2 linked regions of the Chroococcidiopsis sp. TS-821 genome follow. The protein of the gene in region 2 binds, or shares a complex with, the protein of the main gene of each other region. Links are inferred from orthologs where the notes say so. Each region holds a gene or a part of one and is shown on either strand. Other genes may lie near its edges.

Region 1 (3,158 bases), on a different replicon or contig from region 2:
AAGATAACTGGAGCATTTTCATCGCAAAGCGTGTCACCTGTAAAGGTATCCTTAAGTCCTAGCGCTGCTCCTAAATCTCCGGCACGCAGTTCGTCCACGTCAGTTCGCTCGTCAGCTTTCAATACCACCAGGCGCGATACCCGCTCTTTCTTACCCTTCGTGGAGTTCATGACGTAGCTACCTTTCTTAAGAACTCCAGAGTAAACGCGGATAAAGGTCAGACGTCCGTAGGGATCGGCCATAATTTTGAAAGCCAAAGCCGAGAAAGGTTCGTCATCACTTGCTCGACGTTCAACGGTTTCGCCCGATGGTAGCGTACCTTGAATTGCTGGTACGTCAATTGGTGCTGGCAAATAATCGACAACTGCGTCAAGTAGTAGTTGGACGCCTTTATTTTTAAAAGCCGAACCACACAGTACCGGTACAATAGTCCCTGCAATTGTTCCCTGACGTAAGCCTTGACGAATTTCTGCTTCGGTGAGTTCTTCCCCTTCTAGATACTTTTCGATTAATGCTTCGTCAGTTTCTGCGACGGCTTCAATCAGCTTCATGCGGTACTCGGCTGCTGCTTCCTGCATCTCCGCAGGAATCTCGGTTTCTTGGATATCTGTTCCTTTATCGTTTGTGTAAATAAAGGCGCGCATCCGCACAAGGTCTACAAGTCCCTGAAACGTATCTTCGCTACCGATTGGCAGTTGTATGGGTACAGCATTGGCACGTAAGCGATCGCGGATTTGGTTATAAACTTTGTAAAAGTTTGCCCCAGTTCGATCCATTTTGTTGATGAAGGCAATTCTCGGAACTTTATACCGGTCTGCCTGTCTCCATACCGTTTCTGACTGGGGTTGTACTCCACCAACCGAGCAGAACACGGCGATTACGCCGTCTAATACTCGCATTGAACGCTCTACTTCAATTGTGAAGTCTACGTGCCCAGGAGTATCAATAATGTTAATTTGGTGATCTTTCCAGCTTGTTGTAATCGCAGCTGCGGTAATCGTAATTCCACGTTCCCGCTCTTGCTCCATCCAGTCAGTGACTGCTGTTCCTTCGTGAACTTCACCAATTTTGTGAACAATACCGGAATAAAAGAGAATTCGCTCTGTTGTTGTTGTTTTGCCCGCATCAATGTGGGCCGCAATCCCGATATTGCGTACTTTTTCCAGCGGGACTGTACGTGCCACAGTTACCTCCTTAAGTTGTGTTGCCGCAGGTATCTTTAATATTACTATCTGTTAAGATTCTATACGTTTAGGGGAACCCGCTCTATGTTTGTGCTGATTTCCCCTCTAGTATCAATCTAGTATCGATAGTGAGCAAACGCTTTGTTTGCTTCTGCCATACGATGAGTTTCTTCTCGCTTACGAATGGCACTTCCTGTCTCGTTTGCCGCGTCCATTAATTCACTAGCAAGTTTGCTTGCCATCGAGCGACCCGAACGTTGTCTTGCGTACTGAATCAACCAGCGGAGTGCTAACGTCGTTCCTCGATCTGCACGTACTTCCATTGGTACTTGGTATGTTGCACCTCCAACACGACGGGCTTTTACTTCGACTAGCGGAGTTGCATTACGTACCGCTCTTTCAAAAGTTTCGATAGGATCGCCCCCAGTTCGTTCTTCAATAGTTTTCATAGCATCATAGATGATTCTTGCAGCTAGCGATTTCTTACCATTACGCATCACCCGCCGCATCATCATACTAATGAGGCGACTGTTATATACTGAATCTGGGGGAACTGGACGTTTTTGAATAACAGTACGACGAGACATACGTAAGCCTTTAAATTAAACTACTGGGCAACAACGACATAATTTCTATAGAGCGGTCTCCTGCTGTGTCACTTTTGGCACAGCTCTAAACGCGACTAGCCATCATTCTAGTCTTTAAGCTGAATATGTTAATTTTGCAAGCTGTCTATCGAACACGCCTTCACTTAATATAATGAAGCGCAGGCATTACCTTTGCCACTTTAACATTTTATTTAAGAATTGTAGCAAGCGTGAGATCTGCTACAGTTTTTTTTGGCAAACTGTGTTACTTGGGACGCTTTGTACCATACTTGGAGCGACCTTGTTTGCGGTCTTTAACTCCGGCAGTGTCTAAAGTTCCTCGAATAATGTGGTATCGCACTCCAGGTAAGTCTTTGACACGACCGCCACGAATCATGACGACCGAGTGTTCTTGTAAATTGTGACCAATTCCAGGAATGTATGCTGTGACTTCAAATCCAGAGGTTAAGCGTACCCTAGCTACCTTACGCAGGGCAGAGTTCGGCTTCTTGGGTGTTGTGGTATACACGCGCGTGCAGACACCTCTACGCTGTGGGCATTCCTTCAGCGCTGGTGATTTTGTTTTCTTACTTGTGAGTTGACGTTCGCTACGAATGAGTTGCTGTATAGTTGGCATGGGTTACAGCACGTAATTTTGCTTACTGCTCTTAGTTTTAACAAATCCTGAGTATAACAAACTCATGCGTAGCGTGTCAAATTAGTAGTAGCAAAGGGCAGAGGTCAGAGAATACAGTTGAGATTTGTTGCCCAAGGGTTGAATTACGGAATGCGTTGATGTTTCTTGCTTGATAGTTGCTTATCAATCGCTACTCTTGCGAAGTAGAGGATTCTGATGCCACAGAAAAGGAGTTACCACAGCTACAAGTTGCGATCGCTTGCGGATTATGAAAGCGAAAACCTCCGCCCATCAAATCTTCCGAATAATCAAGGAGGAGGTCACGAACATAATTAACACTTTGCGCATCGACAACGACCGTAATTCCGCTACAGTTATAAACGCGATCGCTTGAGGTAATGCCGGTATCAAACTCCATGTTATACAGCAAGTTAGAGCAACCGCCAGTGCACACTTTTAGCCGCAAAAAGACGTTTCGATCTTGCTGCTTCGAGCGCAGGCGTTGGATTTCCTTAGCTGCAGATGTACTGAGACGAACCATGAATGCATTGTAGAGTAGGGAATGAACTCGTGCCTTGACTGAGCTAGCTAGACACAAAAGTTAATTTATAACGTTTTATTAGTTTTCCTACTATGCATCTTAACTGTATTTTTTTCCCTACTCTTAATTTTTACTTGGTGCGAGAGTAGTCGTCTTGGAAGCGGACTATATCGTCTTCTCCCAAGTACTCGCCATTTTGGACTTCAATA
Region 2 (3,138 bases):
TGCTTACTGGTTCGTTGGCTTTGGGGAGATTTTGTTTAGAGATCACTTGGTCAATCAAGCCGTAGTTTTTTGCCTCTTCGGCAGACATGAAAAAGTCTCTTTCCGTATCGGCTTCAATTCGCTCTAGAGGTTTACCGGTATGATATGCCAAGATTTCATTAAGCTTGCGCTTGAGGTAGAGGATTTCTCTTGCTTGAATTTCAATATCTACTGCTTGTCCTTGAGCACCACCTAGTGGCTGGTGAATCATGATCCGCGAATTGGGTAGTGACATCCGCTTGCCATGCGCTCCTGCTGCCAAAAGGAAAGCACCCATGCTTGCAGCTAGCCCAAAGCAGATCGTAGCAACATCACAGCGAATTTGCTGCATTGTGTCATAAATTGCCATGCCTGCTGTTACAGATCCCCCTGGTGAATTGATATAGAGTTGAATATCTTTTTCAGGGTCTTCTGCATCTAAGAATAACAATTGTGCAACTATTGAGTCGGCTACAGCGTCATCTACCTGAGTTCCCAAAAAAATAATTCGCTCTCTGAGTAATCTGGAGTAGATGTCGAATGCCCGCTCTCCCATACCCGATTGTTCGACAACCATGGGGACAATGTTGCTGGCACCAAGCGAGTTGATTTCTAAGGAGTGTGAACTAGTTATCGGGTGATTTGAAGTTTGAGATACGAGCATATCACAGTGTCTCAGAATGATACTGAATGTGTCGTGCATTTAAACTATTTAGTGAATGCACCACCTGTGAACTATTATGCCTTATTCATTAATAAATCAACTTTAGGAAATTTTCATAACTTGAAGAAACAATATACTTCGATAAAGTGCATTATTTCTCTGTTTCTAAAGATAGCAGTAAGAGCGCCGTTGCGCGCGCAGCTTAGGCAAGATATTTCTTGCTTAGCAAAATTTATTGTCTTACCCAAGCTCTACCAATGCGAGTCACTGTTGTCTAAGCATTCAGTAAAATTTCTTTAAGTCATCTGAAAGCCGCAACGCTCACGATGCCTCAATTTCTTCCGTTGAGTCAGTTGAAGCTGGGCGATCGCTTGCTGCAACATCAGTAGTAGTTGCTGCTACAGGTTCATCTTCAGTTGACGCTTCAGCTTCAGAAGCACTTAACGAGCCTTCTGGTAGCAATTCGATTGTGTTGTGTTCTTCTAGCCAGCGCGTAATTTTTTCTCGCAGCAAGTCTTCTTCTACAACTTCACGCAATCTTTTAACGTCGATATCTTCATTCGAGTACTGCGCTAAGATTTCTTTTGCTTTCGCTTCCACTTCAGAGTTTTCGACTGTTATCGACTCGCGTCGAGCGACTTCCTGAAGTGCTAGCGCGCTTCTAAGCCGCTCAATTGCTTCTGGACGGGAGTTTTCTCTTAACTTAGCAACACTCTCTTGCGTAAACAATTTTTTAACATCAATTCCTTGTTGGCTCAACTGCACGGCTGCTTGTGTCAGCATGGCATTGACTTCTTTTTCGATGAGTGTTTCGGGTAGATCTACTTCTAAATGTTTAACTAGCTCATCGATGAGCGCCTTTTCTTTATTTGCTTTAGTTTGTCGCTCAGCTTCTGCTCTAAAGCGCTCCTCTAAAGAACTGCGCAATTCATTCAAAGTTTGAAACTCGCTCACTTCTTGCGCAAAATCGTCATTAAGTTCTGGTAACTCTTTTTCTTTCAGCTCTTTTAATGTCACAGTAAAAACTGCTGCACGTCCGGCAACATCTGGCTGAGGATAATCTTCAGGAAACTGCGCTGCAACTTCTTTAGTCTCCCCCGGCTGCATTCCGACAATGCCATCGATAAAGCCAGGGATAAAGCGTTCTTGTTGCAGTTCCAATTGAAAATCGTCAGCTGATGCACCCGCGATCGCTTGCGGTTCTTCTTCGCCTTCTTGAGCTAAATAGCCTTTGAAATCTACTATTGCGACGTCTCCTAGCGCTGCAGCACGTCCTTCCACAGGAATCAGAGTCGCCATTTCACTTTGTTGTTCTGCAATGAGCTGGTCAACTTTTTCAGGCTTATATTTGACTTCCTCGGCTTTTACTTGTAAGCCGGTGTATTGAGTTAGGTTGACCTCGGGTTGTACGTCAACCGCTGCCAAAAAGTGCAAGGCTTTGCCAGGCTCGTATTGAGCGATCAATTCTTCAAACGACGAGCGTAGTTGTGGTTGACCGATCGCTTGTATAGCTTCTTGCTCGATCGCTTCTGTAATTCCAGTTTGAATCAGTTCTTCTAAGGCAGCTGCTTTAACTTGTACGGCACCTAAACGTTGCAATAGGATTTGGCGCGGTACTTTACCTTTGCGAAACCCAGGAACATTCATGGTGCGCGTAAGTTTCTGAATAACCTGGTCATAGGTCTGCTGAGACTTTTCAGCGGGAATTTCAATACTTAAACCAATTTGACTAGCGGGAAGTTTTTCCTGGGTGACTTTCATGTTGCGCTTATGTTTCCAAACAGTTTTGACTACTCAAGCAATTCTTAATCAATGGCTACTCGTTATTAGCACCTGAGCATTAACCCATTTTATCTTTAAGCTTAGTGTCTACTAAGAAGTATCTGCACAGAGTATATAGGAAGCTACATTACTCTTTGATATAAACGACGAAATAGTACTCTAGTTCTAGTTTGCCACTTAGATGGCAACGCATTGTCTAGCCTTTATTGGCTGCGGTTCAAGCAGGTAGCGGTTATCCTAGTTGTCATAACTATGCAGTGCAGTTATGATGACATGAGCCATCAGCAAGCTTCTTGATACCATATTTGTGTAGAACCTACCAAAAATATTCGGTTATCTGGATATTTGAGGAAAAATGCGCTGAAATTGTATACCTCTGTTAGTAACTTTTCCTCGGAGGACGATGCTTATCTTTCTTGTAAAATCTTACAACTATAGAGTTATTATTTAGATTGTTAAAATTAGTTTAAGATAAGAAAGGTATGCTATCTACTGCTAACTCGCTTAAAGATAAATAAAATTTTCCGATACATAGTAATTTTTTTATTGTTGGTTGGGAAAACTAATAACTCCAACAAAAACTGATAAAGTATAAACCTAAAATTAGAAAAAGTGTATACCACTCTTGATAAAGATAAGTTAACTAAATAAGCAGGACAAGGAGGTCATTTGTC

The links.
Region 1: the proteins of tig (region 2) and rpsG are in contact, whole or in part, in a crystal structure (PDB 3GTY), measured with the Thermotoga maritima proteins. The link is inferred for Chroococcidiopsis sp. TS-821 from one-to-one orthologs. Residues at the interface, in WP_004081061.1 of Thermotoga maritima: Glu122, Val124, Val129, Leu130, Tyr133, Glu188, Gly259, Ile262, Tyr263, Glu266, Ser270, Glu273, Gln274, Glu277, Arg308, Gln311, Ile312, Ser315, Tyr316, Glu325, Arg329, Arg336, Leu363, Phe366, Trp367, Arg373, Leu377, Arg381, Leu384, Glu387; in WP_004081843.1 of Thermotoga maritima: Lys34, Lys52, Lys55, Glu59, Arg62, Gln63, Glu66, Asn67, Lys69, Val71, Arg95, Ala109, Lys110, Lys111, Gly112, Arg113, Pro114, Glu117, Glu121, Ile124, Ala125, Tyr127, Asn128, Asn129, Thr130, Gly131, Lys135, Asp139, Arg142, Met143.

The regions. Positions count from the first base shown.
Region 1 is NZ_MVDI01000004.1:177,629-180,786, forward strand. What follows is about bases 37-2,864. They hold rpsG (30S ribosomal protein S7), read right to left. Parts: upstream 1,772-2,864; coding sequence 1,301-1,771; downstream 37-1,300. Other genes in these bases: fusA (elongation factor G), read right to left, coding at 37-1,184; rpsL (30S ribosomal protein S12), read right to left, coding at 2,037-2,408; B1A85_RS13805 (iron-sulfur cluster assembly accessory protein), read right to left, coding at 2,599-2,864. Outside these bases: more of fusA, read right to left, coding at 1-36; more of B1A85_RS13805, read right to left, coding at 2,865-2,949; B1A85_RS13810 (cupin domain-containing protein), read right to left, coding at 3,080-3,158.
Region 2 is NZ_MVDI01000001.1:1,325,040-1,328,177, forward strand. Bases 224-3,031 are described here. They hold tig (trigger factor), read right to left. Parts: upstream 2,444-3,031; coding sequence 1,004-2,443; downstream 224-1,003. Other genes in these bases: clpP (ATP-dependent Clp endopeptidase proteolytic subunit ClpP), read right to left, coding at 224-682. Outside these bases: more of clpP, read right to left, coding at 1-223; B1A85_RS06030 (aspartate-semialdehyde dehydrogenase), read left to right, coding at 3,134-3,138. UniProt on the Bacillus subtilis protein: Involved in protein export. Acts as a chaperone by maintaining the newly synthesized protein in an open conformation. Functions as a peptidyl-prolyl cis-trans isomerase.